DNA from 4 places in the Xenorhabdus sp. KJ12.1 genome. Region 3 is predicted to be linked to each of the others. Evidence: predicted binding sites of a transcription regulator. Region 3 holds the regulator's gene; each other region holds the start of a gene.

Region 1 (7,641 bases), on a different contig from region 3:
GAGAGAAAGGCCATCGTAAGTTGATGTGCCACGACCGATTTCGTCCATCAACACCAGACTGTGTTCTGTCGCATTATGCAGAATATTAGCCGTTTCAGTCATTTCTACCATGAAGGTCGAACGCCCGGATGCCAAATCATCGGATGCACCCACGCGGGTAAAAATACGGTCTACAGGCCCAATCACCGCTTTTTCTGCCGGGACAAAACTACCAATATATGCCAGCAAAGTAATTAAAGCGGCCTGACGCATATAAGTACTTTTCCCGCCCATATTCGGCCCAGTAATAATTAACAGGCGACGTTGTGAAGAGAGGGTTAACGGGTTAGAGATAAAAGGTTCGCTGAGAACCTGTTCAACAACCGGATGACGGCCTCCCGTGATTTGGATGCCGGTTCTGTCTGTTAATGTCGGACAGGTATAGTTCAGTGTTTCAGCTCGTTCGGCCAGATTTGCCAGCACATCCAGTTCTGAAAGTGCTTCAGCGCTGGTTTGTAGAGCTGCCAGATGAGGGAGTAACAAGTCGAACAGCTCTTCATACAGAGCTTTCTCAATGGCGAGAGCCTTGCCTTTGGAAGTCAGAACCTTATCTTCATACTCTTTTAATTCAGGAATAATATAGCGCTCTGCATTTTTCAGAGTCTGGCGGCGGACATAGTGAATTGGCACAAGGTGACTTTGTCCACGACTGACCTGAATATAGTAACCATGCACTGCATTGAAGCCGACTTTCAGGGTATCAATACCGAGTTTTTCACGTTCACGGATTTCCAGTTTGTCGAGATAATCACTGGCACCATCAGCCAATGCCCGCCATTCATCCAGTTCAGCATTATAACCGGGTGCTATGACACCGCCATCACGCACCAGAACAGGCGGGGTTTCGACTACCGCGTTTTCCAGCAGTTGCTGTAACTCGTCAAAACGACCAATACGTTGTTGTAATGCCTGAATATACGGAGAGTCAGAAGAATCCATGATCTGATGGATATCTGGCAATTGCTGGAAAGCGTGGCGCATTCTTGCCAAATCACGAGGGCGGGCAGAGCGGAGAGCAAGACGGGCCAGCACACGTTCTAAATCGCCAACCTGACGCAAGAACGGTTGTAGCTCAAAGCCTATCTCCTGAAGCGCAGAAATAGCCTGCTGGCGATTTTCCAGTATATCACGATTGCGGATTGGAGTATGGAGCCAGCGTTTCAACATACGGCTGCCCATAGGCGTCACACACTGATCGAGCACAGAGGCAAGGGTGTTTTCAGTGCTTCCAGACAGGTTCTGAGTCAATTCAAGATTACGGCGGGTAGCGGCATCCATGATGACCGTCTCTTGCTGGCTTTCCATTGTGATATTGCGGATATGAGGCAGAGCCGTGCGCTGAGTGTCTTTGACATATTGCAGCAGACAGCCTGCCGCCCGCAGTGCCTGTGGAGCCTTTTCGACCCCAAAGCCGATAAGATCACGGGTACCAAATTGCAGATTTAGCTGCTGCTTTGCCGTATCCAGTTCAAATTCCCACATAGGGCGACGACGCAGGCCGTGATAGCGTTCGATCAACCCCATGTGCTCAAAGGCTTCAGGATAGAGTAATTCAGCCGGACGGGTGCGCTGGAGTTCAGCAGCAATTGTATCTTCATCAGCCATTTCAGAAACACGGAAACGACCGGAAGTGATATCCAGAGTAGCGTAGCCAAACCCCTGACTGTCATGCCAGATAGCCGCCAGAAGGTTATCCTGACGTTCTTGCAGCAATGCTTCATCAGTGACCGTCCCCGGAGTCACAATACGTACAACTTTACGCTCAACAGGGCCTTTGCTGGTGGCAGGATCGCCAACCTGTTCACAGATTGCCGCAGATTCACCCAGTTGAACCAGTTTTGCCAGATAGTTTTCAATTGCATGATAAGGAACTCCAGCCATTGGGATTGGCTGGCCTGCGGACTGCCCACGTTTGGTCAGAGAAATATCCAGTAACTTTGCTGCCTTTTTCGCATCGTCATAGAACAACTCATAAAAATCTCCCATGCGATAAAGCAGCAAAATATCAGGGTGTTGCGCTTTCAGGCGCAGATACTGCTGCATCATGGGAGTGTGGGTGCTTACATCCTTTGCTGGAGATTCTTTCATGTTGATTTGATTCAATTTTATTGTTCCTGTTGACTCGGTTGGGCTATCGACACTCAGTCAACCCATCTAAATGACAAAACCTAAATATAATCAGCTAAGGATAGAACGCTAGTGAACCTCTGCTGGGCGAAAACACTATCTTATCACTGATAATCTGTGCGATTCATCTGTGGATTCGATGGCTGATATTAAGAGGAAGAGTCATACGGTAGGTTATCAGGATTGCAATCGGGAATGTATCGGATTTTTTGACTATTAAATGGGATTGCGAAGCGGCTCGATTTAAATATTTTCCCTGATGTATCGATGTTGGTCATTTTTGATTCAGTGGTGCTGGAAAGATAAATTATCCAGTAATGATAATTGTTATTGTTTGCATTTGTTTTTGGTATTAATTATCATTACTGTCCTTATAAGAACGATACAAATATACCAGCAGCACACAACAAATGAGTATACCTATTATTTTTCGACCTAATCCTCCGCGTTTGGGCGGCTTTTCATTATTATTTTTGGTTGGATCGTTTTTACTCATTGGTTGTCTATATTTCGCTGATTCTGGTGCTCATCAGTTACTTCCTACCCCAATTAAATTCAAATTGAATTAATTATCACACTGAACTAATAGCCATAACATGGAAGCATTAAAAGTGGAATCATCAACAAACTCGTTCAGCTCCCCACTGAACCTGAGAACAGGGATTTTATTAGCACTACTGGGAAACACAGTTTTTCCATCTTACGCAGCAGACACTGATAAAACATCGAAAACCGCGCCAGAAAATCCTCATAAGCCAGAAACCGTGGTACTTAAAGAGCTTAAAGTTTCCGGATTCAGTGAAGCACAGCTAAACGCTGATTTACCTTATATGACCCCCGGTTCCAGTACTCATATTTCAGCGGAGCAGGTAGAACAGCGCCGTGGTACATCCGTGGGTGATTTTCTGAAGGGAACGCCGGGTGTACTGAATAGTGAGAACCGTAACTCTGGTGCGCTGGATGTCAATATCCGTGGGATGCAGGGACAGGGAAGAACACCGGTTATTGTTGATGGAGCCATGCAGGAGACAACGATTTACCGTGGTTATTCAGGAGTTGCCGGACGCACATATATAGATCCGGATTTGATTAGTTCGGTAGATATTGAGAAAGGCCCGAGTACAGGGGCTGACGCTAATGGAGCCATTGGCGGAGTGGTCAGGGTAAGTACGCTTAATGTGAATGATGTTGTTTTACACGGCCAGACATTCGGTGTGAGAATGACTGGTGGGTTTAATAATAACAGTACAAGGCCTCCGGAAGTGGGTACGGTTGGTGGTTATCCGAGAACCCCTAATTATTTTACTAGAAAGCTTTATGAAACCTATGATGAATCTGACGGGATGGATCGGCATGGCGGACTCCGGCCAACGGGGGGAAATGGTAGTATTGCATTAGGGTTTAAAAGTGAATATCTGGATATGGTTGCTGCTTTTGCTCGCCGACAAAATGGTAACTATTATGCGGGTAAAAGAGGTAAAAATGCGCCTCAACCCTATTTTTCCTCATCCGAAAGACTTACTCCTTACAGAATGAGTGAGGAAGTACTGAATACCTCAATGGATAATATTTCTCATCTGTTGAAAGGAAAGCTGAAGTTTGGTGAAGGTCAAGCCCTTGAACTGGCTAGAAACGAATATATCAGCCGCTATGGTGAAATAATGCCATCATCAATAGTGCGTTTCGGTGCGCCTTATGAAGGTTTTATGAATAAAATTAATGTTACTTCATATACGGCACAATATCGTTTTAAGCCAGAAGGTAATTATCTGGTCGATTTAAAAGCTAATGCATTTTATAACCAAGCTGTGAGCCATATTAATAGCTCAAGCCCTTTATCAGGAATAACAGTAGACCGTACTTATAGTCAGACAGATAAATGGGGAGTAGGTATTAATAATACATCAGAGATCCTGTTTCCTTATGGGGATCTTTCGTTTACCTATGGCGCATCTTACACGTATGAAACTACTGGTTATCCGAAGAATGAGACCTATGACGTGCTTAAGAGCGGTTCTTTTAGGGAAGGATGGCGTAATGATTATAATATTTTTGCTAATGCCGAATGGAAGCCTCTCGATTGGCTGACCCTTGATGGTGGTTTGCGTTATTCATATTTCAAATCCCATGATAATAATCCTATATTCCCAAAATTCGATTATGTGGATGGGAAAATGATCCCCCTATCTCACAAGGTTACCTACGGAGAGGGATTAGAACGTACTGCCGGTGGTTGGTCTCCGATTATCAATATGACCCTTGAGCCTTTAGAAGGTCTTCAATTCTATGGCAAGTATGGCTCTGCTATCCGGTTACCAAGCCTGTTTGAAACAACTAAAGGCTGGTCTCAGACTCCGAATACAAACCTCCTGTTATCACCTGAACGTTCCCTGTCATGGGAAGTCGGGATCAATGTATTGAAGAATGATCTGTTGATGGATGGCGATAAATTCCGTACTAAACTGAGCTATTTTGATACACAAGTTAAAGATTATCTGACCAGAATAAACAACGCAAAACGTGGTCAGTATGAGACTCAGCTTACAATGATCAATGTTGATAGAGCGGAGTGGCGTGGTTTAGAGCTTTCATCAAGTTATGATGTGGGTTTTGCTTACGCTGAATTAGGCTGGTCATATTACACACACACGCTATTTTGTTTAACACCAGAACAGGCAAGCATTAATCCTAAAATGCGCTGTAATCCGGGGGGGATTCCGGACAGTTACGTTGTGAACCATATCCAGCCGAAGAATAGTTATACAGTGACATTAGGCGGACGTGCTTTTGATCAGGATTTGGATATGGGAGCTACGCTAAGTTACTTTGGTAGCCGACCTAGTGTAGGGCTGAGTGATGTTAAAGGGCAGCGTTCAAGTGTGTTGGTTCACGTTGAATGGGAACCTTACACAACCGTTGACCTGTTTGTGAAATATAAAGTTAATAAAAACATCCGGATTCAGGCAGGTATTGATAACGTGACTGATGTCTATTACCTCGATCCGTTAGCAATGGGATTAATGCCGGGACCGGGACGTACTTTCAGAACGAATGTGACTGTTAAGTTTTAATTACAATCGTTGTGAACACCTGACTGAAATGCCTATTCTTGGACGGAGTAGGCATTTTCTTTTCTGTATTATTTTCATTTCGGTTGTGAAGGCGGGTAAGAATGTGACAACGGGGTTAATTCTTCTGATTCATGATTATCAAAATTTCCCAGAATTAATCCAATCGTCGGGCCATCATCAATCGCACCTAATGAACTACCACAATGATTACAAAATGCCCGGCTGGAATAATCAGAGGATCGATATAAAGAAGGAAAGCCACCCTTTCCAATCCATCGCACTGAATCTTTCGGAAATTCAACCCAGCAGAGTGTCAATGCTCCGGAATGTTTCTGACACATCGTACATGAACAGGTATGGGGATTATTAGGCGTTCCTGCCGCAATGAATCGAATATTGCCGCATAAACATCCACCACGATATTCAGATATATCCATAATCCTTTCCCATAAAAAATAAATAGCTTCATACACAATTAATAAAAGACGCTTGCTATTTTATTCACCGGGATAAATAGCAAAGGCCCTTTATATACACTTCGTCTTTCAAGCTGCCTCTTTGTTGGCTGCGCTCGCTCACCCCAGTCACATAGTTATCTATGCTCCCGGGGATTCTCTCTCTTGTCGCCGCGATGCATTTTGAAATCCATTGTGTATAAGTAATTCACCCGAACAAAGACAGATAACGATCTCTCGACCAGCGATAATATAAGGCCAGCATATTATTGACTTCCTCGGGATAAAATTTTTCAGGTAAAAATGCTTCACCGGGGGAAATTTCAGTTTCACCATGTATCCATTCAAACATTTCCTGATATTCTTCATGGGCTGGATCTTTAAGAATATTAAGTAGATCCCTATAACCATAGACTCCGCCACAATCTTCCGGAGGGCAGGCTTGTTCTCCTTCGAGGCAGAATATCGGCATGGGTAATTCTTCCGGTGAATAGTTACTGTTTTCCAACAAGATTTCATGTTCCCATGAGTCACCAAAATCATAAAGATAAATGAATTTACTTCCTTTGCGTTTGATGAGTGAATCCAGTTTGAATTTCCCTTCCTCATGACCTTCTTCTGGTGCTTCAGGCCTTTCGGTAAAACGTTTAGAATCCAAAATAAATTCATGTAAATGACTATCTTCCCAGCCCATTACAACTTGAATGACATCATGTAATCTATCCAATGAAATATTGGATGGAACAATGAAGCGACGCCATATAGCGGGTTTTGTTTCTGTAAGTGTAATTTTTAACTGATAGAACTTTTTCATTTATTACCCTTAATGACTTGAATAATTGACAAAGAAATATGTTGAGTTCAATAAGGCTTCATTACAGTATGAATTTCCTATAGTGATAATGCGAACAAATTTTAATAAATAGCTTGAGTTATTCACTTATGCAAGGGCATGATTAATAGAAGCCCCTATTTACTGAAAAAATAAGAGAAAATTAATGGCAGATAGTACTGGCGTATTGATTAAAAATTCAGAAGAAATAAAACGAATGGAAATTGCGGGACATATGACAGGGCAGGTTCTTGAAGCTGTTCGTCAGATTATTGTCCCCGGAGTGACGACATTAGAAATAGATGCGTTTTGTCATAATTATATCGTTAATACACTGAGAGCTATTCCTGGTAGTCTGGGGCAATATGGTTTTCCCCATACAGTTAATACATCAGTTAATCATGTCGTTTGTCATGGCTGGCCATCCGATAAGAAATTAAAAAATGGTGATATTGTTAATGTGGATGTGACAGTAAAAAAAGAGGGATACTATGGCGATAGCAGCGTCACGTTTTGTGTCGGAGAAGTTCCCTCACATGCCAGACGGCTGGTGGATATCACACAAGAGTGTCTGTATAAGGCGATCAGGATTGTAAAGCCGGGTATCACATTAGGTGATATCGGGCAGACAATACAGCAGCATGCTGAGGCGAATAATTATAGTGTTGTCCGTGAATACTGTGGTCATGGTATCGGAAGTAGTATGCATGAAGAACCTCAGGTTCTGCATTACGGGAGAGCGGGTGAAGGAATTGTACTGGAAGAAGGCATGACATTCACGATTGAGCCAATGATCAATCAGGGGAAAAAAGAGGTTAAGCTGCATAAAGATGGCTGGACTGTTACAACGAAAGATCGCCGCTTATCAGCTCAGTTTGAGCATACTATTCTGGTTACGCATGATGGTTTCAGGGTTCTGACCTTACGGGATGAGGAACGGGAGATGTTTGAGCGCAGCTAGCTTCCCGGTTTTGTACTCAATTGATAGATACAGTTCGTCTTTCAAGTTGCTTCTTTGTTGGCTACGCTCGCTCACTTCAGTTATATAGCTATCTCTGCTCCTGGGGGGGAGTTCCCTTGCTGCCGCGATGTATCTTGAAATTCACTGTGTATAGTT
Region 2 (7,641 bases), on a different contig from region 3:
TCGTCTCATCGCAGCAACACTTTCATCATAAAAACGATTCTTTGTGTCATCCCCCCCCACCTTGCCAGGAGTTGAATTCAAGCCAGCACTACTTTTCAAACGTAAAAATTGCAAACACAGCAAAAACGGCCATAACCCACCAAACCAATAACCTGCACTGAGTAAATGGACAACCTGATTCAGTTGAAGCAGTTGACCAAGTTCTCCTTCATACATAGCAGCATGCCCAATGAAGGCATGGCTTGAAAGCAAGACAACAGAGCAGCCTAATAATAAAAAGTGGTTTACTTGAGAACTACCGGCATCAGTACGTAAAAAGAGTATTCCTACCACAGCAAGTGTTGCAGCCAACAATTGCCACTGCCATACCTTGCCAAAAGCGGTTCCTAATACGGCCTGCCATATTTCAGGCTGGTAAGCATCGTGCCAGCCGTCTCCCATCAGCCCAGCCTGTACGATAAACCAGACGATTGAAGTAATAAAAGCCAGTACCGTACTAATCCCTAAAGCAGACTTCAGCCGTTTTCTAATCAATACTGAAAAGTGGCCTGATGCAAGTAAGGTAATGAACAGGCTAAGCCCGAACATTAGCATTACAACCACAAAGTGGAAGAAACGGCAGAGTACGTATAATGCCTCGAGTGAAATCATTATCTTACAGTAAAGTTATAGACACCTTTTGTTTTATGACCATCGACTGACAATACACTCCAGTCAACGCGATATTCTCCGGCGGACAGTTTGGCTTCAACCGGCAGAATCAACTTGGTTTTAGTCTCCGGATCAAGCTCCAGTTTTCCTGTTTTAATCTCTTCTTTTTCCGGACCAATTAATTTTACTTTGCTAAACCCGAGTTCAATGCGCTCTGAAAAACTCAGAGTTATAGCTTGTGGTGCAGCTTCAACAGTTGTATTTTCAGCCGGAGTTTGATCTTTTAAATTGGCATGCGCTAAAGCCTGTTGGCAGGATATTCCAACAAACAAAACAACCAAGGCAGATAACTTAGTCCAAAATGAACGAATGCTAAAAATAGTCATAAATATATAACCCTTTAATATAAAGACGAATTTTATAATTGAGAGGATTCTATATCAAAAGACAAGTTTAATCTGTGGTAAAAGACCGGACCTGTGAAGCACCACGCAAAAACAATAGTGGAAAATAAAACGAAAAAACCGTGAATCCTGCTTGACATAGTCAAAAAACAGAAGTCACGGTCCAAAAATCCATCAGACAGATAGAGGCTAGTTTATTATAAACCTTTCTCAGGCATGGGCTGCATGTGCAGGAACAGATAATCCTTTCAAGTCTTTATCCAGTAAGAATAAAGATTTACCACTTTCACCCACCATACCCAGTTTATCCAGAATAGATTTGAATAATTTCTCTTCTTCATGCTGCTCAGAAACATACCACTGTAAGAAGTTAAAAGTAGAATAATCCTGAGTTGTCATCGCCAGGTGAGCCAGTTTATTAATCTCTTCAGTGATCAGTTTTTCATGCTCATAGGTCTGATTGAATACATCAGAAATGGAACTGAATTCAACAGGTGGAGCCTGAATTGCGCCCAGTACAGGCATTGCTCCAGTATCGCCCAGATAATCAAATAAGCGTTGCATATGCTGCATTTCTTCCTGTGAATGGGCTCTCAGAAATGCTGCCGCTCCTTCGTACCCTTTATCACTACACCATGCACTCATTTGCAGATATAAATTAGCAGAATAAAATTCCAGATTTAATTGCTCATTTAATTTCGTGATCATTTCTTGTTTTAACATTAGCCCAATCTCCTGATGATTAATTAACTGGAGCATATTATGCCTATTAAAAACCAATAAAACAAAAATAAATTAATAATAAATAACTCATTGATAATTAATAAGTTAATCTCACCCCCTAACAAGAATAAATCTCATTAAATATAATGAAATAATAATCAATTTTATTTGATTTAATATTTATTAAAATAAAACCAATTTAATAGAAATGATAATTGATATTATTAATATTCACTCGACTATTTTTTATTCAAATAACAGCTTGCTAAATGAACGAGACTCCATTAATTTTATCTCCTGAGGATATATCTTATAGATTTCAAGAATCAACTTGAGAGACGAAAGGTATACATAGTATTTTTTGGAGACAATATGATAGAGCATAATTTAGCCAGGCTATCAAAAGGTGAGATGGACAAAGTCAACACTGATTTAGCTGCATCAGGGGTTGCATTTAAAGAGCGTTATAATATGCCTGTCATTCCGGATAATGTTGAGCAAACCCAGCCACAACATCTGAGGGAATATTTTCAGCAGCGGTTGAGGCATTACCGTCAGCAATCAAGGTCTTTATCACGTTTACCTTACGAGCCCAAAAGCCGTTAAAAAATAGCAATTAAAAAATTGTAAAAAGTAACCACTGCGTGAGCAAGTGGTTACCTTATCTACTTTCCGACAAACTTATCCGTTGCCTTGATTAACTGATGCAAAATACCCGGTTCATCAAAAGAGTGACCTGCTCCTTCAATAATATGGAGCTCGGCTTCTGGCCATGCTTTTGCCAGATCCCAAGCATTCTGTACCTGACATGCCATATCATAGCGCCCATGAATAATGACTGCTGGAATGTGCCTGATAGCATCAATATGATCTAATAGCTGTTGCGTCTCATCCATAAAACCGTTATGGATAAAATAATGATTTTCAATACGTGCAATTGCCAGAGCGAACTGTTCTTCTGCAAATGAATCTGTATGTTCAGAAGGTAACAGTGTGATAGTTTCACCTTCCCAGGTACTCCATAGTTGAGCGGCTTCCAACTGTACGACGGGATCACTACTTGTCAGACGTTTTTGATAAGCACTAATCACATCTGCACACTCTTCTTCAGAAAGAATGGATAATATACGTTCCCATTTTTCCGGAAAAAATCGGGAAGCACCTTCCTGATAATACCATTGCAATTCTTGAGGCCGGAGTAGGAATATTCCCCTTAATACCAGCTCTGATACAGCATGAGGATGTTTCTGGGCATAAGCCAGAGATAATGTTGAACCCCATGAACCACCAAAAACCAGCCAATTATCAACGCCCATTAGTGTACGTAAGCGTTCAATATCATCTACCAGATGCCAGGTTGTATTATTCTCAAGGCTTGCATGAGGCTTAGAGCGCCCACAACCACGTTGGTCAAATAACATGACATGGTAATGTTCAGGGTTGAATAGCTGCCGATGGTAGTGGGCTATTTCTCCGCCTGGTCCTCCGTGAATAAATACCGCAGGTTTACCTTTAGGATTACCACACAGTTCCCAGTAAATCTGGTGCCCGTCGCCGGTATCCAGATAGCCAGTCTTATATGCATCATAAGCCGGATAAAGTTTCCGTAATTCCGTCATAGAGACCTCTTAATCAGATACACCCACTGGGTTCCAAATTGTGTCCGCCAGTAAGAGAGTGACAAAGTTGCCGGAGCAACCAAAAGTGGCTCCATTGGGAAGCAGGAGCCTTTAATTGATCCCCCGGAAGCATAACTCATTAGTAGTAGGAATAAGAGAGTACAACCAACAAATAGGCAAACTGAAAGAAGAAAGGCATAAAAAGGGATACGTTTCTAGTATCCCGAACACATATGAAGCTATCATGACTCTTTAATTACCGGGTTTCACTATAGCTGATAGTCTCTTTCTGGCAATCAATTGTGACATTATAGCTTTTGTCATTTTTAGTGCCCCTGACAACTAACGGAACCTGCAATGCGTCTTTATCACCGGTAATATCGTTGACATTTACCCATGCTACGGGTTTTGCAGTACCTAATTGTTTCCTGTCCTTATCCCAGTGATTAAGACGATTTTGCAGGAAATCTTGTTTAACTTGTGCGGCTATTTGATCTTTAGTCAGATTTTTGCAGGAAACAAATTTAGCGACATGGTCATTTTCAACAGCTGATACAGCAGTTGTAAACGTAAAAGAAAGTGCAACGGCCACATTCAATAACCCTGCACGATGGATGAATTGTTTTATCTTCATGTTACCTCCTATTACCATCCAAATAGTATGGATTAATGTTAGGTTAAACTAACATGTAATAGAAAGTAATTATGTGAGTTTTGTTAAAAATGCGTTGTGACTATTTTACGTCATCCTCAAACAAAACATGGATCTGCTCTTTATCCTGATGTTTTTCTCTCAGTTCCTGAGCCACAATCGCGATTGCTTCTCCGCTACTCATTCCTTCAGAAATAAGTTGATGGATCCTTTCTACAGCAATTTGTTGTTCTTCATGGGACAGTGCCGGCATACCCGAAAACATAGCGTTTACCTCTAATATATAGTAATAACTGATGATAATTGTGATTATATACACAATCAATTTTAAGTTGCAGTATGACAGCAAGTGAACCAGTGCACCATTCTATGATAATCTCCCCCCAATTAATCAGTTAATTTTGAATTGCCCTGCCAATACGGGTTCCACCATGAAAATTGCATTACAAAAACGTCAGTTACCTTATTTTCCTGATCTTGCAGCCAGCTATTTTGCTCCTCTTTCCGCCTCTCCTTGGGCAATGTTGCTACATTCAGGAGCCGCTCAACATTCACATAATCGATTTGATATTATTGTTGCTGAACCAATCATCACTCTTGTGACTCAAGGAAACTCTACCGAAATCAAAAGTCATGATACAGTCTCTCATTCTCAAGAAGATCCCTTTCTTTTACTAAAAAAACATCTCAATGACTGCAATATTACCCCTCAGTTTGATCCTGACCTGCCCTTTCAGGGAGGAGCATTGGGAATATGGGGGTATGATCTCGGGCGATGGACTGAAAAGCTACCAGCGACAACCATTAATGAATTGAATTTCCCGGATATGGCCATTGGGATCTACGATTGGTGCCTTATCATTGACCACCACCAGCAAAAAGCAACTTTATTAAGCTATCACGATATTGATACTCGCCTGGCATGGCTGGAAGCGCACACCCAGCACCGCGAAACAAATTTTGCCCTCACCAGCGCATGGCAATCCAATATGAGTGAACAGCAATATCATGAAAAAATTGCGCATATTCATCGTTATTTGCGTAATGGCGACTGTTATCAGGTTAATCTGGCACAGCGTTTTCACGCAAATTATCAGGGTGATGAATGGCAGGCTTTCAGGAAACTCAACGAATCTAATCGCGCTCCTTTTTCGGCTTTCATTCGTTTGCATGAAAATTGCGTTATCAGTGTTTCACCCGAACGTTTTTTATTACTGGAAGATAATAAAATCCAGACCCGGCCGATCAAAGGCACATTGCCACGTGAACAAGACCCGGAAAAAGATCGATTACAAGCTGAAAAATTAGCCAAATCCCGGAAAGACCGCGCGGAAAATCTGATGATCGTTGATCTTCTCAGAAATGATATCGGGCGTGTAGCGGAGGCGGGATCAGTTAAAGTCCCCGAATTATTCGTTGTTGAGCCTTTTCCGGCTGTCCATCACCTTGTCAGTACCATTACTGCAACATTACCAGACGAATATCACGCAACAGATTTACTGCAAGCCTGTTTCCCCGGAGGTTCCATCACGGGAGCTCCAAAAATCCGGGCCATGGAAATTATTGAAGAATTAGAACCGCATCGCAGACATGGATATTGTGGAGCTATTGGCTATATTAGTTTCTGCGGTACAATGGACAGTAATATTACTATACGCACCCTATTGACAGAAAAAGGAAAAATGTACTGCTGGGCTGGTGGGGGAATCGTAGCTGACAGCACTGCGGAAAAAGAGTATCAGGAAACATTCGATAAACTTGGACATATCTTACCGAAATTAAGGGAACTCCATACATCATGACATCTCTTTCTGATTTTATTCATCGGTTTCAACTGCAAACTCCCGTACAACCAGACTATCCGGTCAGCAATCAGCGGAATGCCGCTGTATTACTACCAATTATTTGTAAGCCCGAGCCTACACTGTTACTTACCCAACGGGCCCGGCATCTACGTTCGCATGCAGGGCAAATTGCTTTCCCCGGTGGCGCGGCTGACCCGGAAGATCATTCACTGGCTGCTACCGCGCTACGTGAAGCCGAAGAAGAAGTCAATATTCCATACCATCAGGTACAGGTTCTGGGGCAATTAGCCCCTATGGAAAGCAGCAGCGGGTATCATGTCACTCCTGTCGTCGGGTTAGTGTCGCCTCCCTTCTCTTTTCAGGCCAATCCAACAGAAGTGGATAATTTTTTTGAAATCCCGCTTTTTGATGCACTCTCCCTTCCCAACTACCAGTATTTGGATGTTAAGAAGCATAACCGCCAACATCGGATCTACTTTTACTGGTATCGCGGGCAAATGATTTGGGGATTAACTGCCTCAATTATTTATCGGCTGGCTCAACAAGTTCAAAATTAGAGCTAAAAATAACCACTAACAAACATTATTTGCACATTTATTGTCCGAAATCATACCAATAACTATTATAATTAAAAAAAAACTGTAAACTCCTTTATCAACACCACTAAATAACAGTAAAGTAACGCGCTTTATTATAAATATACTATATCTCTTTCTTCTTTAAGGAGTCTGGCGTGATTAGCGTTTTCGACATGTTTAAGGTGGGTATCGGCCCATCCAGCTCTCATACTGTTGGTCCTATGAAAGCAGGAAAACAATTTGTCGATGATCTTGTAAACCAGGGGCTTATGTCCTCTATCACGCGTGTAGCTGTTGATGTATACGGCTCACTTTCATTAACCGGGAAAGGTCATCATACGGATATCGCCATTATCATGGGGTTGGCCGGTAATATGCCTGCAACTGTTGATATTGATTCAATCCCTGGTTTTATTCGTGATGTTGAGCAAACTCAACGTTTGCCGCTGGCAAATGGTTTACATATAGTCGATTTCCCTCGTGACGGAGGCATGAATTTCCGGAGCGATAACCTTTCATTACATGAAAATGGCATGCAAATCCATGCATTTGCAGGTGACGAAAATGTTTACAGCAAAACCTACTACTCTATCGGTGGTGGTTTTATTGTTGATGAAGAGCATTTTGGTAAGCCATCTCAGAACACAAAGCCTGTTTCTTATCCATTCAGCTCTGCTGCTGAATTACTGATGAATTGCAGCAAAACAGGCCTGTCGCTTTCCGGCCTGATGATGAAAAACGAGCTGGATTTACATAGCAAAGAAGAAATTGCTGAATACTTTGCAGATGTATGGGATACCATGCAGGCCTGTATTGAACGAGGCCTGAATACAGAAGGCGTTTTACCCGGCCCTCTGCGTGTACCGCGCCGTGCTGCGGCTTTGCATCGTATGCTGACATCATCAAACAAACTTTCAAATGACCCGATGAATGTTGTTGATTTAATCAACATGTTTGCTTTGGCAGTCAATGAAGAAAATGCCGCTGGTGGCCGCGTTGTTACAGCACCAACCAATGGCGCATGTGGGATCGTTCCAGCAGTACTGGCTTACTACAACCACTGCATCGAACCGGTTACTCCTGAGCTGTATACGCGCTACTTCTTAGCCTCAGGTGCGATCGGTATTCTGTATAAGATGAATGCATCTATTTCCGGTGCAGAAGTTGGCTGTCAGGGAGAAGTTGGGGTTGCCTGTTCAATGGCGGCGG
Region 3 (7,641 bases):
TGATATTCTGGAATATGCTAAAGCCCGTCAGATAGAGGTGATCCCGGAGATTGATATTCCGGCTCATGCCCGTGCAGCGGTGGTGTCAATGGAAGCCCGTTATAAGAAACTGATGGCAGAAGGAAAAGAACAGGCAGCTAATGAGTATCGTCTGCTCGATCCGACAGATACCTCAAATACAACATCTGTACAGTTTTATGATCGCCATAGTTATCTGAATCCATGTATGGACTCTTCCAAACGTTTTATTGACAAAGTTATCAGTGAAATTGCCGAGATGCATAAAGAAGCCGGCTCACTACTGACAACATGGCACTATGGGGGCGATGAAGCGAAAAATATTCGTCTGGGCGCGGGATATCAGGATAAAGATGGCCCGATTGAGCCGGGTAAAGGGATCATCAATAAGAAAATTGAAGATAAGCCGTGGGCAAAATCTCAGGCTTGTCAAAAAATGATTGCGGAGGGCATTATCAAAGATGTTGATGAACTGTCCAGTTATTTTGCGGTTGAAGTCAGTAAAATCGTTAATAAACATGGCATTGATACGATGCAATCATGGCAGGACGGACTGAAACATGCGAAATCAGCAAAAGACTTTGCTACACGACATGTTGCGGTCAACTTCTGGGATACGCTTTATTGGGGCGGTGCGGATTCTGTTAATGACTGGGCTAATAAAGGCTATCAGGTCATTATTTCCAGTCCTGATTATGTTTATCTGGATATGCCCTACGAGGTCAATCCGAAAGAGCGGGGCTACTACTGGGCCTCCCGTTTTAATGATGAAGCGAAAATCTTCAGTTTTGCACCCAATAATATGCCACAAAACGCTGAAACTTCAGTGGATATCAACGGAGACCATTTTAATGCAAACAGCGGTAAACGTTGGCCGGGAGCATATGGGCTGTCAGGGCAGTCATGGAGTGAGACTGTGCGCACTGATGAGCAGATGGAATATATGATTTATCCGCGCTTATTACCGTTGGCGGAACGGGCATGGCATCAGGCTGAGTGGGAGCAGAATTACCAGCAAGGAAGGGAATATAAAGGCGGAATTACACGGTATGTAGACACCGATAAGCTTAATAAGGATTGGCTGCATTTTGCTAATCTGATGGGACAGCGCGAAATGGCTAAACTGGATAAAGCTCATATTCCGTATCGTCTGCCGATACCCGGTGCAAAAATTGTCTCCGGGATACTGGAAGCGAATATCGCCTTGCCGGGTCTGACTATTCAGTATTCATTAGATGATGGAAAAACATGGGAAGCTTATGATGACAGACAGCGGCCTCATGTTAATGGTCATGTGAAAATACGTTCTGTCAGCACTGACGGCAAGCGTTTCAGCCGGGTGGAAGAGGTATTCTCTGAGTAATCTTAAAGCTGCCCTTTAATAGGATATTCAAAAGCAACCTGCCGATTAGTCTTAGCTAATCGGCAGTAGCTTCTCTGACAGGGTCAGACACTAGAAGTAGCAGTAAATGCTGACTCCTTATCGTGCTTTCTCATCATGTAACGAACCGTCTTTGCGACAATCGCCTGTAGTGCAGTGACCATACAGGTATAGACTATGATTTGACAGCTTGATTCCATAACGTGTTGCGATATCTTTCTGACGTTCTTCAATGGATTCATCGCTGAATTCAATCACTTTACCGCAGTCGAGACAAATTAGATGGTCATGGTGATGTTGTTGAGTGAGTTCGAAAACCGATTTACCGCCTTCAAAATTGTGGCGTGTAACAATGCCGGCATCATCGAACTGGTTCAACACGCGATAGACAGTGGCGAGGCCAATCTCTTCACCGATATCAATCAGTTTTTTGTAGAGATCCTCCGCACTGACATGATGGCATTCTGGGTCCTGTAGCACTTCCAGAATTTTCAGGCGAGGAAGTGTTACTTTAAGTCCAGCATTTTTCAATGCTTTATTGTTGTCGGTCATGCGGATTCAGTCCTGTAGCTTGAGTTTAGTGAACTTAACAATACATACCCATCGTTTTTCAAATCGCCTTTTTGTTGGCTGTACTCATTTATTTCTGTCACATAGTGTTCTATGTTCCGGAGGATGAGTACCCTTGCCATCGTGATGCGACTCAAAATCCATAAGTTATGGGTGTTATTGTGAGAGAATCATGATTTAGTTTCACGTTGTAGATTATAGGCATGGATATTGAAAATGAAAACCATGCCTATCGCGTTATCATGACACATTATTCAGGAATTATCCTGTGCAAAAGACGTTTCTTATGTCTATCAGACGCCAGAACAATTTTATGCGCCAAGGATTTCTGACAGGCTCATTTCAGCCGTGATCTGTTTTACCCAAGTTTCAACACGTTCATCAGTCAGTTCTGGCTGGCGATCTTCATCAATGGTGAGACCAATGAAGTGTTTATCGTCTGCCATTCCTTTTGATTTTTCATGGTGATACCCTTCGATTGGCCAGTGACCAACGATAATTGCACCACGAGGTTCGATGACATCGCGAATGGTGCCCATAGCATCACAGAAATACTCTGCATAATCTTCCTGATCACCGCAGCCGAACAAGGCAACCAATTTTCCTTCAAAATTGATTTCTTCCAGTGTCGGGAGAAAGTCATCCCAGTCACATTGGGTTTCGCCGTAATACCAGGTTGGAATGCCTAGCAGCAGGATATCGAAAGCTTCAAGATCTTCTTTGCTGCTTTTGGCAATATCGTGGACTTCCGCAACATCAGCACCGCCCAGTTTTTCTTGGATCATTTTGGCAATGTTCTCTGTGTTGCCAGTGTCGCTGCCGAAGAATATACCTATTATTGCCATAAAGTGGATTAACCTCTTGTTTTATGTGTAGTTAAGCTATACACGTCACGCTGAAATCAGCAGGAGAAAAATATCAGTTTTAATAAACGAAAAAACTTTATTTTGACCAAACATCAGTGACAAGTCTGTCAGATTTGTGTGGTAGCGCCGTATCACGCTGTTGAATTAAAGCCGTTAATTGGTAAGGTTATTTTCTGTTGCTAACTGAGCCAGCAACATCTGTTCAATCAATTCACTGCGGCTGATATTGCGCTGTTTTGCCAGATGATTCAGTGCATCGACAGCATCTTCATTAAGTTTTAGCTCCACCCGGCGAAGTCCTTTGACTTTATCCCGGCGTAGCTGATTACGTTTATTGATCCTAAGCTGTTCATCTCTGGACAGCGGACTTGTTTTAGGTCGCCCAGGCCTGCGTTCATCTGCGAACAAATCCAGTGTGGTGCGATCAGTTTGTTCTTTTGCCATAAATTCAATTGATAAAGGGCGTGTACCAATAATATAGCCGGCAATGATACCTTAGCTGGGCGCGTGTCGCTACTGGTTGATAGGAGAGATTATCAGGATTGGGTATAACAATAGTGGTTAATAAAGTATCGTGAAACAGATAAAGCAGAAAAGGAACCATTTGTACTGATTAAGGTCATTTCCTTAATCAGTACATGGATACGGGGATTACGGCATAAAAACCTTTCGTATCATATAGGTAAAAGAATCAAGATTTTGCTGCCATGTAAAATCAGGTTCCATGATTTGCCTGCCGATGGAACCATCAACGGTGATCATCAGCCAGGAAGCGGCCTGTTCAGCATTAATTTGTTTATCAATTTCCCCATTTTCAATGCCTTTGCTGATTAGCCGGGTTAAATGTTCGCGGACTTTTTTCTCATTTTCGGTAAATATCTTATTAATAGCCGGATTCCGGCTGGCCTCAGCAATAATTTCGATACTTAGCCGGGCATAGCCGGGTTCGTTATAGAGCTCTACCAGCTTTGCTAACAACTTTTCGATAGTCACGGTCACTGAATTTTCATCATAACAGGCAGCCAGAATCTCATCGTAGTCATGGCTATCTTCTTCTGCAATAGCTTCAATAATGGCATTTTTGGTCGGGTAATAATGAAACAGGTTTCCGGGACTCATACCAGCCGTTTTACAAATTTCTGCTGTCGATGTTGCATGAAATCCTTTTTCGATAAAACAGGAGATGGCTGCATCAAGAATATGCTTACGTTTTTCCCGCTGTTTTTCGGTCTGTTTTTTCACCTTATATTCCTCCAAAGGCTGGGTACAGAATCAGATCGATTCATATCAGTGATAATTAAGATCGTCTTTTGTTACCGATGACAATTTCCTGAGACGTGGAATGATATATTTTTTAAAATCATCCATATAGCTATAAATAACGGGCACAAACAACAAACTGAGTAAAGTTGAGCTGAGTAACCCGCCAATGACGGCGATAGCCATAGGAGCACGGAAATTGGTATCCGCACCACTGGTCAGAACCAGAGGGATCATGCCGGCAATCATGGCAATTGTTGTCATGATGATCGGCCTGACGCGCTCTTTCCCTGCCTGAATGATGGCATCATTGCGTGACATGCCAGAGCGAGATTTTTCGAGAATAAACTCAACCAGTAAGATTGAATTTTTGCTGACAATGCCCATCAACATTAAAAAACCGATGATAACGGGCATATCAATCGTAGCATTGTAAAGAAGCAAAGCGATAATAGCACCACCGATAGCGAACGGCAGGGCAACCAGAATGGTGAGAGGCTGTAAGAAATCTTTGAACAGAATAATCAGGATAGCCAGAACCATCAGGATACTGAGCATTATGGTGGTGAAAAAACGTTCGAACATCTCATTCATGTATTCAACATCACCATACTCAATCCTTTTGACTTCCGGCGGTAATTTTTCCAGCGTGGATAACTGATTAATCTGCTCTAATGCGGTTCCGATAGCAATGCCGTCAAGGTCTGCTTCAATCACGGCCTTACGTTGTCTGGAGATGCGTTCTATGGCATCAGGCCCTGAGCTGAAGGTAATATCTGCAACAGATTTAATCGGGACATTCACTCCTGATGTACTGCTGACATACATATTACGCAGCACGGCCAGACTATCCCTGTCCTCTTTAGCCAATAAAACGCGGAGTGGCACCTGCCTGTCAGGTAAATTAAATTTTGCGGTATTGGCACTGGTTTCACCAATGGTGGCGGTTTTAATGACAGCGCCAATCGCATCGGTTGTTACACCCGCTCTGGCTGCTTCCGCAATATTGGGGGTGATGATAATTTCTCGTCTGGGTAACGGTTGTAGGATCTGAACATTCTTTAATCCGTTTAACTGCATCATTTCCTGACGTAGCTGCTGTATTGTCTGAGAAAGAATCTCCGGGTAGTCACTGGCTAAAACAATTGAAACATCCCTATTGCCGCTACCGCTGCCAAAATTATACCGAATATCTGGTGTTGCACTCAGAATAGGTGCTAATGATTCTTCAAACTCCTTTTGTGACAATTTCCGCTCATTAATCGGCACTAAGTTAATAATAATAGTGCTTTTATTCTGACTGATATCCCCGGCTGTTCCTTCAACACCTGCGATAGAAAAAATATCTACAATTTCTGGCCGGTCTTTAAACTGCTTAATAATTTTCTGTAACAGTTCATCACTTTTGGCTACCTGTGTTCCGGGAGGGACTTCAATATCTACTTTAGCGATACTGATATCTGATTTAGGTAAAAAACCGGAGGGCAATAGCTCAAGCAGGCTTAATGAACCAAAAAGGAAAATAAGGGCTAGGGCCAAAGCTGTTTTACGAAATCTGAGTGTTTTATCGAGAATGGTAACATATTTGTTGATCCACTCAGGTGTCCTGACTTTATCTGCTTCGCTATGTTTTTCTGATAATGCTTTTTTAGCCGATGCCTTTTTCGGTAATAACAGGTAAGCAGACATCAGTGGAGTGACCAGTCTGGCAACTAACAGAGATGATAAAACAGCGGCTGAAACAGTAACGCCGAAAGGCACAAAATACTGGCCGACAAAACCACCGACAAAACTGACCGGTAGAAAAACGGCAACAATCGTAATCGTAATCGCGATGATGGCAAACCCGATAGCATTAGATGCTTTGATAGCGGCAATATAGGGTCTTTCACCTCTTTCGATATATTTTTCTATATTCTCTATTTCGACTATCGCATCATCCACTAAAATCCCGATCACCAGCGTTAATGCTAATAGTGTGATGCTGTTTAATGTGTAGCCAAATAAATGCAGAATAATAAAAGTAGGCAAGATAGATAACGGCAGGGCAATTGCAGCAATTAATGTTGCCCGCCAGCTTTTCAGAAAGAAGAACACAACAATGACCGTTAATATTGCACCTTCGATCAGTGTTTGCATAGTGGCATTATAACTGGCTACGGTGTATTTCACATTTGATGAAACGAGTTTGATATTAATATCAGGGTACTCTTTTTCAATTTTGTTTAATGCCTGTGTGACCCCTTTTTCAACTACAGTATCACTTGAGCCTTTGGTGCGGAAGATTGCAAAACCAATAACAGGTTCACCATTCAGGCGTGCAATAGTATTTGTTTCTGCATGTGAATCTTTAATTGTGGCAATATCACCCAGTGTTACCCAGTTATTATTATCTAATGGGAATTTTAATTGACGTAAATAATCAATTTGATTTTTGGCACCTAAAATACGGATAGCATGATTCTGACCGGCGATAACCATTTTTCCGCCGGGGATATTGACATTACTCTGGAGTAATAACCGGTTAATATCTGCAACACTGATTTTTAATGCAGCCAGTTTCACCGGATCAGGTTCAACTAATATTTCTCTGCTTGTGCCTCCAGAGCGGCTGACCTTTTGTACGCCGGGAATAGTTAATAAATGTTTACTTAATTTGTCATCCACAAACCAGGATAATTCAGTCAGGCTTTTGTCCTTTGACTGAACAGCATAATTCAGAATAGAGCCTCCCTCGACATCAATACGATTTATCAGAGGTTCATCTATAGTTTGTGGTAATTCTGCCCGTATTTGGGTGATTTGTTCCCGAATATCATTAACGGCGACATTGGGATCTACGGTCAAATTAAATTCAACAATAGTAATAGAGACACCATCAGTAATGGTTGAGTTAATATGCCGGATCCCGGGTAAACCAGAAACTGCCCGTTCAATAGGCTTGGTAACGGCATTCTCCATTTCGGAAGGGGAAGCCCCATTTTGTGCAGCAGTGACCGTCACTATCGGGAAATTAATCACCGGATTGGCATTAATGGGTAACTCAGAGAAAGAGAATAACCCGGCAATTGTCAGAGCCAGGAAAATAACAATGGTGGGAATTGGCTTTCTGATGGCCCATTCTGATAATTGAAACTTCATTTTATTTTCCCTGTGGCTTAATAGAAACGGTATCCATCTCCTGTAAGAATGGAGATGCAGAAATAACAACTTTATCGTTTGCTGATAACCCTGATTTTATTTCCACCCAATTACCAAAAATACGTCCTATATTAAGGTGTTTCTTTTCGACCACATTTTTTTTACCAACAATAAAGACACTGGCTTTATTTCCGTTGGTAATATTAACTGCACTATAAGGAATGGCATTAATATTTTCTGTCTTAAACTGAAAGAAAGCATAACCGAAATCACCTGGTCTGATATCTGCGGGAACATTTTCAAGAGCGATCCTGATAGTTCCTATCTGAGTGATTGGATTAATTTTAGGTGAAATATACCTGACTTTACCCGTTATTTTTTCACCTTCAGTGAGCGTTATTGTTG
Region 4 (7,641 bases), on a different contig from region 3:
AACCGGATAATTAAAGTTATCGCGGTTAATAAATCCGGCGATATTATTCCTCCCTGTGGTCGCTGTCGGGAATTTATCAGCCAGATAAATCGGGAGAATATACACACCGAAGTGAAAGTAAATAAAGAGGTGGTTTTACTATTGGGTGAATTATTGCCGTTTGATTGGAAAAATATGTAAGCATTTTTACTTTTAATTAATGTCAGATAGAAAAACCTGCCCGAATTTATTATTCGGGCAGGTTTTTTTACTCATACAAAATTAATTTTGTAGCGTTTATTTCGCTTCTACCGCTTCCATTCCAACCAGCCCTACTTTGAGGTAACCCGCTTTACGCAGAGAGTCCATGACACTCATCAGAGTTTCATAATCCACGCTTTTATCCGCCTGGAAGAAAATCGTGGTCTCTTTATTGGACTGAGTTGTCTGATCCAAGACTGAAGAGAGCGAGTCACGGTCAACCTGTTGATCACCGACAAATAACTGGCTGTCGGCTTTAACTGTCAGAAAGACCGGTTTCTCCGGCCGTGGCTGTGGCTTAGCTGTGGATGCCGGTAAATCAACCTTGATATCAACGGTTGCCAGTGGTGCGGCCACCATAAAGATGATCAGCAGCACTAACATGACATCAATAAAGGGTGTGACGTTAATCTCGTGTAATTCACCGCTATCGTCCAAATCTTCATTAAGACGTATTGCCATAATTAATTACCTTGCTTCTGCTTTATCAGTTTTTCTGTCAGCCAAATCAAGATCACGACCAAGCAACAAAATTGCCTGTGCCGCAGTATCACCAACCTGCCCACGGTATGATGAAATAACACGGGCAAAAATGTTATAGATAACGACCGCAGGAATTGCAGCGACCAGACCCAGTGCGGTTGCCAGCAGTGCTTCTGCAATACCCGGAGCAACAACGGCAAGGTTAGTGGTTTGTGAATGGGCAATACCAATGAAGCTGTTCATGATCCCCCAGACAGTTCCGAACAGGCCGACAAACGGTGAAATTGCACCGATAGTTGCCAGATAACCGTTTCCACGTCCCATATGGCGGCTGATTGCAGCAACTGCACGCTCCATACGGAATGAAGTGCGCTCTTTTGTACCGTCTTTATCGATACTTTCGGCAGATAAGCTGCGCTCAGTCTGTGCTTCGCTCAGTAACAAGCGGCTAATGCTGTTCTTAGCGAAGTCTGAGGAAATTTTTACTGCCTCATCCAGACTGGCAACATCAGCTAAAGCCAGCTGTTCTTTACGTAAGCGGCGACGCGCTATTAACAGTTCAGAGCCTTTAGAGAAGAAGAGTGCCCATGTAATAATAGAGGCAATCACCAGACCAATCATGACGCTTTTTACGACCGCATCAGCATTCTGATACATACCAAAAACGGAAAGATCCGTTGCAAAACCGCTGGACAGATTTTCTGTTTCTGTCGCCACTGTGGTTTCTACTGCACCAGCTTCTGTTATTTCAGTAACTTCTGTAGTGACTGTTGGCTGTTCTGCCGTCGCTGCCTCGCCCGTTTTCTGCGCTTCACCTTGCTGTGTCTCTGTTTTCACTTCACTAGCCTGTGGAGCCACGGAAGATACCGGTGTTTCCGGCGCTGCTACCTGAGTGGCAGCCTGATTTTCTGGCGCGGTAACCGCTGTAGTTGGTGCAGTATTAGCTGGTGTAGTATCAGCCCATGCTGAACCTGTTAACCCGAATGCCAATAGAATAGAAGCTGTCAAATTACGCATCAGTTAGCCTTACTCTCTTTTTTATAGATTCTGTTACTTAGCAGTGAATCGCTACTCATCTTGCTAATCCTGATATATCTGTCGCCTTTCAAACCGCCTCTTTGTTGGCTGAAGCTCGAAATCGATTAGGTATATGTTTTATCACTTTTTGCCCAGTTTCATGTTTTTCATCACATAAGGGAAAAAGTCCGTTCCAAATGATATCAGACATTGCGCGATTTGATAGTAATTATCATTACTATTTAATAAAAAAAGTGGTAATAAAAAGGGGTTATCCCATCCATTTTTTCTTTTTTACCGTTCTCACTCACCTTGAATTTTTGTCAAGTTGTAAGAATCCCTTTGTAAAAAATCTGACTATTCTTTTAACTTGCTAATGATCATACACAATGGATTTCAAGATGCGTCGCGGCGGCAAGGGAGTTCATCCCCAGGAGCATAGATAACTATGTGACTGGGGTGAACGAGTGCAGCCAACAAAGAGGCAACTTGAAAGACGAAGTGTATATTTAAGCAATCGTGATGAGTCAGGGGGAGGGTTATATGTCAGAAAAAAAATTGGAAACCAGGCTAGTTGAAGTCGGGAGAAAGCGTAAATACACACAGGGAGCGGTTAATCCTATTATCCAGCGTACTTCATCCGTCATTTTCAAGACGGTTGATGATATGAGGCATGCGATAAAAAACAGGGCTAACGGTGAGCTGTTTTACGGGCGGCGTGGCACTCTGACGCATTTTGCTTTTCAGGAAGCAATGGCTGAACTGGAGGGTGGAGTGGGCTGTGCTTTGTATCCTTCGGGTACTGCCGCTATTACCAACAGCATTCTGGCATTTGTAGAAACAGGTGACCATGTTCTGCTAACCGGTACAGCTTATGAACCGACTCAGGAATTTTGCAAAAATATTCTTAAAAAGATGCATATCTCTACTGATTATTTTGATCCTCGACTCGGTGAAGAGATTGCCTCACTCATTCAGCCAAACACAAAAGTCATCTTTCTTGAATCCCCCGGTTCTCTCACTATGGAGGTTCAGGATATTCCCGCTATTGTACAGGCGGCCCGACGGGTTAATCCCGATATCGTTATTATGATCGATAATACCTGGGCTGCGGGTGTTCTTTTCAGAGCACTGGATTTTGGTGTCGATATTTCTATTCAGTCCGCGACAAAATATATTATCGGCCATTCAGATGGCATGCTTGGTACGGCTGTTGCCAATAAACGCTGTTGGGATCAATTACGGGAAAGCTCTTATTTGATGGGGCAGATTGCTGATCCTGATACTGTTTATTCCGCAAATCGAGGGTTACATACTCTGGCTGTCCGCTTAAAGCAACATGAAGAAAGCAGCCTTATCATTGCTAATTGGCTCTCCCAACGCCCCGAAGTCGCTGAGGTTTATCACCCTGCACTGCCTTCCTGTCCCGGTCATGACTATTTCCAACGTGATTTTACTGGTTCCTGCGGGCTGTTTTCTTTTATGTTGAATGTCAGCCTGACTCCCAAGCAGCTCTCTGACTATCTGGATAATATGCAATATTTTAAAATGGCATTTTCCTGGGGAGGATTTGAATCACTCATTCTGGGCATTTCCCCTGAGTCACTCGCAATCCTGCGTAATTATCATTTTCCCCAAAAAACAGGAACGTTAATTCGTGTGCATATCGGGCTGGAAGATCCCCAGGATTTAATAGATGATCTGGATGCTGGCTTCTCCCGCATTACGTTGAGTTAACTGTTTTATTTTTATACTCTTCATTTTACAGGTGCTTCTTTGCTGGCAATTTCCCCCCGCCACCACAACGCATCCTGTAATCCATGATGTGTATATGCTGAATCAAATCAACTATCCTGCTGTCGTTTTGCGGTACACTGGAACACATGGACTTGTATGATTAATTCGATTGTATGACACTGGTTGTACAAAAATTGTCATAAAGATATTGTACCGAAATTACAGGATAAATATGGAAACGTTAAGCGGGATCGTGCAAGCGCTTTGGCAGCATGATTTTACCCTACTCGCCAATCCCGATGTCATCTGGATTATTTATGGTGTTATCTTCGTCACACTGGTATTGGAAAACGGTTTATTGCCTGCCGCATTTCTGCCCGGTGATACTCTTCTGATCCTCACCGGAGCTTTAATTGCCAAAGGTGTCATGGGGTTTGTTCCGACTGTCATATTATTGACGATTGCTGCCAGTCTCGGATGCTGGCTGGGGTATTTGCAGGGGCGCTGGCTGGGACACACCCGAATGATCAAAAACTGGCTAGCCCAGCTTCCGGCAGAGCAGCGCCAACGGGCGAATGTCTTATTTGCCAAACACGGTTTAACGGCATTGTTAATCGGCCGTTTCCTCGCTTTTATCCGTACTCTCCTACCCACCTTCGCAGGTATTTCCGGTCTGAACAGCAAACGCTTTCAATTTTTTAATTGGTTAAGCGGCTTCTTATGGGTCATCATAATTGTGAGTTTTGGCTATGCCCTGAATCAGATACCCTTTGTTAAAGCGCATCAGGATTTGGTCATGAATATTTTGATGATCTTACCTGTTATTCTGTTAATCAGCGGACTAGGTGCTTCGCTATTGATGTACTGGCGTCATAAAAAAGCATCATCACACAAAAACAAATGAGCAAATCGGTTATTTACCGCTGTTCCCAAAATCACACTATTTTTTCTAGCTATTAACTTATCAACAAAAAAATTAAACAATCCGAGTCCACTCAGACAAGCATCATACAGCCAATAATCTGGCATTAAGATACATGATCCTGCATAGAGTGGACTCTATCACTGCAATAAACCAACATAACTCAATAACCGAATGTTAAAACATGGGAAAAGTTTTTGTTATTCAGTCAGTAAGGATTGTTGTTATGCAAAACTTCACACTACACACCCCAACCAAAGTCATTTTCGGTAAAGGACAGATAGCCCAGTTACGCAATGAAATACCTCAGGATGCCAGAATATTGCTACTTTATGGTGGTGGCAGTATTAAGAATAATGGCGTTCTTGCTCAGGTTCATGCTGCACTGGAAGGTTATTCCGTTGACGGATTCGGCGGAATTGAACCAAACCCTGCCTATGAAACACTTATCAAAGCGGTGGAATATATACGCCATCACGATATCAATTATTTACTGGCTGTGGGTGGCGGCTCGGTCATTGATGGCACAAAATTCGTTGCTGCCGCAGTCAATTATTCCCATGAAGATTTATGGGAAATTTTGACAACCAACGGTGAAAATATCACTTCTGCACTTCCGTTCTCATGCGTTCTGACGCTACCCGCCACAGGCTCTGAAACAAATAATATTTCGGTGGTCAGCCGCCTGAAAACACACGATAAGCTGCATTTTGTATCACCTTTTATTTATCCTAAAGTCGCTATTCTCGATCCTGAAGTCACTTATTCCCTTCCTCCCCGCCAAACCGCAAATGGTATTGTTGATGCATTTGTACACACACTGGAGCAATACCTGACTTACCCTGTCAATGCAAAAGTACAGGATCGCTACGCCGAAAGTTTGCTTCTCACATTACTGGAAGAAGGGCCAAAGGTACTCAAAGATCCCAGAGATTATGATGCGCGAGCCAATATTATGTGGACGGCAACTCAGGCCCTCAACGGGCTTGTGGGGGCAGGCGTTCCACAGGACTGGGCAACCCACATGCTGGCACATCAGTTGACAGCTTTTCACAATTTAGATCACGCTCAGACACTGGCGATTATTTTGCCGCATCTCTTACAGGAAAAGCGGGATACTAAACACGCAAAACTTCTGCAATATGCTGAGCGTATCTGGCATTTTACGGAAGGAACGGAAGAACAGCGTATTAATCAGGCAATCCATGCCACTCGTGAATTTTTTGAAAGTCTCGGTGTAAAAACCCATTTCTCTGATTATCAGCTTGATGGCAGCTCTATACCGGGAATGATCCAAAAACTAGAACAGCAGGGTTTGGTTGCTTTAGGTGAACACCAGGATATTACGCTTGAAGTTAGCAAGCGGATTTACGAGGCGTCCATCTGATATTCCAAATCTGGAGGAGGTAAGAATGGGTCAGCAGACAATTATTAAACTCGTTGACGGAAATCTCATGCCGCAATTAGGAATTGGAGTCTGGCAGGCGAGTAATGAACAGGTTGTTAAAGCCATCGATACCGCGCTGAATGTGGGTTATCGTTCTATTGATACAGCCGCGATTTATCACAATGAAACAGGTGTCGGAAAAGCATTGCGGGAAAGTTGTATCCCACGCGAGGAGGTTTTTATCACGACCAAGCTGTGGAATGATCGCCATCAGGATGCAAAAACCGCACTGCAAGAGAGTCTGGATAGATTACAGCTGGAGTATATTGATCTCTTTCTAATTCACTGGCCGGTTCCCCAACAGGATAAATATGTTGAAACATGGAAACAATTTATTGAGTTAAAAGAATCGGGGCTCGTCCGCAGTATCGGGGTATGTAACTTTCATATTGAACATTTGCAGAAACTATTTTCAGAAACAGGCATTGTGCCTGCTATCAATCAAATCGAACTGCATCCCCTGATGCAACAGAGGCAACTGCATTCATGGAATGCCACACACCATATTATCACTGAGTCCTGGAGTCCGTTATCCCGGGGCGGTAAAGGTGTTTTTGATCATCCATTAGTTGAAAGTCTGGCAATTAAATATGATAAAACACCTGCTCAGATTGTTATCCGCTGGCACCTCGACAGTGGCATGATTGCTATTCCTAAATCAGTCACGCCTTCACGCATTAAAGAAAACTTTGATGTTTTTGATTTCAGGCTGGAGAAAGAGGATCTGACTATCATGGCTGGATTGGATATTGGTAAACGCCTTGGCCCCAATCCCGATACTTATAATCTGACAGTCCTCAATTTAGGATGATACTCATATAAAACCACCAAATGATCTGCCTTAATAAACGACGAAATCGTTCCTCCAATCAGGCCTGAATTCTGTTTTATACAGAGTTCAGGCTGTTTAAATATGCTTATATCTGATGTTAAATTATACTTTGGTTAATGGGTACGAATATTGCCTACGGTTTGATTAAGGAGTGCTTATGTGGAACATATCTCCGAAAATAGGGTATATGCAGTATCTGGCAACGTTTATGTCGCCAATAGAAGCTCATATTATTCGGGGCAGAATGCTATCAGAAGGCATCTATGCCCAAATATTAGATGAAGGAGTGGTATGGAATACTTATATGTGCTCCCATGCCTTTGGTGGTGTGAAGCTGCTGGTTCATTATTCTGAGCATCAACGTGCTGAAAAAATACTTTCAGGTATTTATGATAATCAATATTTATTAGACGAAAAAAATGCAGAAATTAAAGACCCGGTTTTAAACCAATCAATCCCCCCTTTATATGAATTAACAAACACGGCATTAGTTATATTATTATTTCTGATATTTGGTATTGCATTACCCTTAAAATTTAATCACTGAATACTAACATTGGATAAAAAAGCAGAATATTCCTATATTCTCGCTGTAAGAATGATAATTAAAAAACTCATTAACATTATAGGAAATATAAATAATAACTATATTTAATATCTATATATAAAGAGAGGTCTATCTTTACCTCATCACTTTAGATAAAGCAAAAATAGATTGCACAGCGGAAAAGGAAAACAAGAGTAATAAAAGGAAAAACGTTTATTTATAGTGATACTCAGAAAACATTTTCATGGTGAAATTTTATAATACCGGAGTAAATGATAATGACTTACATAATAATTTCTTTATTCATGCTTATCCCTTTTTTCTTTTTGATAAAGCACCTTTTATTATCACATCATATTTATCACAATGTTTCAGGCATTATACTGACAATTCTGGCTATTTCTTTTCATATGTAT

What was found. Region 3 encodes Fur, which represses iron uptake genes when iron is present. Its sites were predicted from a motif close to ATAATAATGAGAACNACTATCAA; they were not measured.
Region 1: AACS92_RS10070 (TonB-dependent receptor domain-containing protein) is a predicted target of Fur. The motif match lies at 2,484-2,506, and genes of this name have one in related genera.
Region 2: ftnA (non-heme ferritin) is a predicted target of Fur. The motif match lies at 1,987-2,009, and genes of this name have one in related genera.
Region 4: exbB (tonB-system energizer ExbB) is a predicted target of Fur. The motif match lies at 1,960-1,982, and genes of this name have one in related genera.

What each region holds. Positions count from the first base shown of each region.
Region 1 is NZ_CAWNQH010000067.1:25,352-32,992, forward strand. Features, by position in the region: gene mutS (DNA mismatch repair protein MutS) at 1-2,127, opposite strand, end outside; gene AACS92_RS10070 (TonB-dependent receptor domain-containing protein) at 2,778-5,237, shown strand; gene AACS92_RS10075 (GFA family protein) at 5,312-5,674, opposite strand; gene AACS92_RS10080 (plasmid pRiA4b ORF-3 family protein) at 5,901-6,506, opposite strand; gene map (type I methionyl aminopeptidase) at 6,691-7,485, shown strand.
Region 2 is NZ_CAWNQH010000001.1:160,102-167,742, forward strand. Features, by position in the region: gene copD (copper homeostasis membrane protein CopD) at 1-651, opposite strand, end outside; gene copC (copper homeostasis periplasmic binding protein CopC) at 651-1,037, opposite strand; gene ftnA (non-heme ferritin) at 1,266-1,778, opposite strand; gene AACS92_RS00735 (DNA polymerase III subunit theta) at 2,154-2,384, shown strand; gene pip (prolyl aminopeptidase) at 2,444-3,397, opposite strand; gene yebF (protein YebF) at 3,654-4,031, opposite strand; gene AACS92_RS00750 (YoaH family protein) at 4,132-4,314, opposite strand; gene pabB (aminodeoxychorismate synthase component 1) at 4,481-5,851, shown strand; gene AACS92_RS00760 (CoA pyrophosphatase) at 5,848-6,411, shown strand; gene AACS92_RS00765 (L-serine ammonia-lyase) at 6,588-7,641, shown strand, end outside.
Region 3 is NZ_CAWNQH010000068.1:8,875-16,515, reverse strand. Features, by position in the region: gene AACS92_RS10330 (beta-N-acetylhexosaminidase) at 1-1,381, shown strand, start outside; gene fur (ferric iron uptake transcriptional regulator) at 1,499-1,951, opposite strand; gene fldA (flavodoxin FldA) at 2,281-2,814, opposite strand; gene ybfE (LexA regulated protein) at 2,989-3,279, opposite strand; gene AACS92_RS10310 (TetR/AcrR family transcriptional regulator) at 3,487-4,077, opposite strand; gene AACS92_RS10305 (efflux RND transporter permease subunit) at 4,123-7,236, opposite strand; gene AACS92_RS10300 (efflux RND transporter periplasmic adaptor subunit) at 7,238-7,641, opposite strand, start outside.
Region 4 is NZ_CAWNQH010000083.1:75,796-83,436, forward strand. Features, by position in the region: gene AACS92_RS14865 (cytidine deaminase family protein) at 1-180, shown strand, start outside; gene exbD (TonB system transport protein ExbD) at 277-702, opposite strand; gene exbB (tonB-system energizer ExbB) at 709-1,740, opposite strand; gene metC (cystathionine beta-lyase) at 2,284-3,477, shown strand; gene AACS92_RS14885 (DedA family protein) at 3,710-4,381, shown strand; gene yqhD (alcohol dehydrogenase) at 4,626-5,786, shown strand; gene dkgA (2,5-didehydrogluconate reductase DkgA) at 5,812-6,657, shown strand; gene AACS92_RS14900 (DUF2007 domain-containing protein) at 6,887-7,225, shown strand.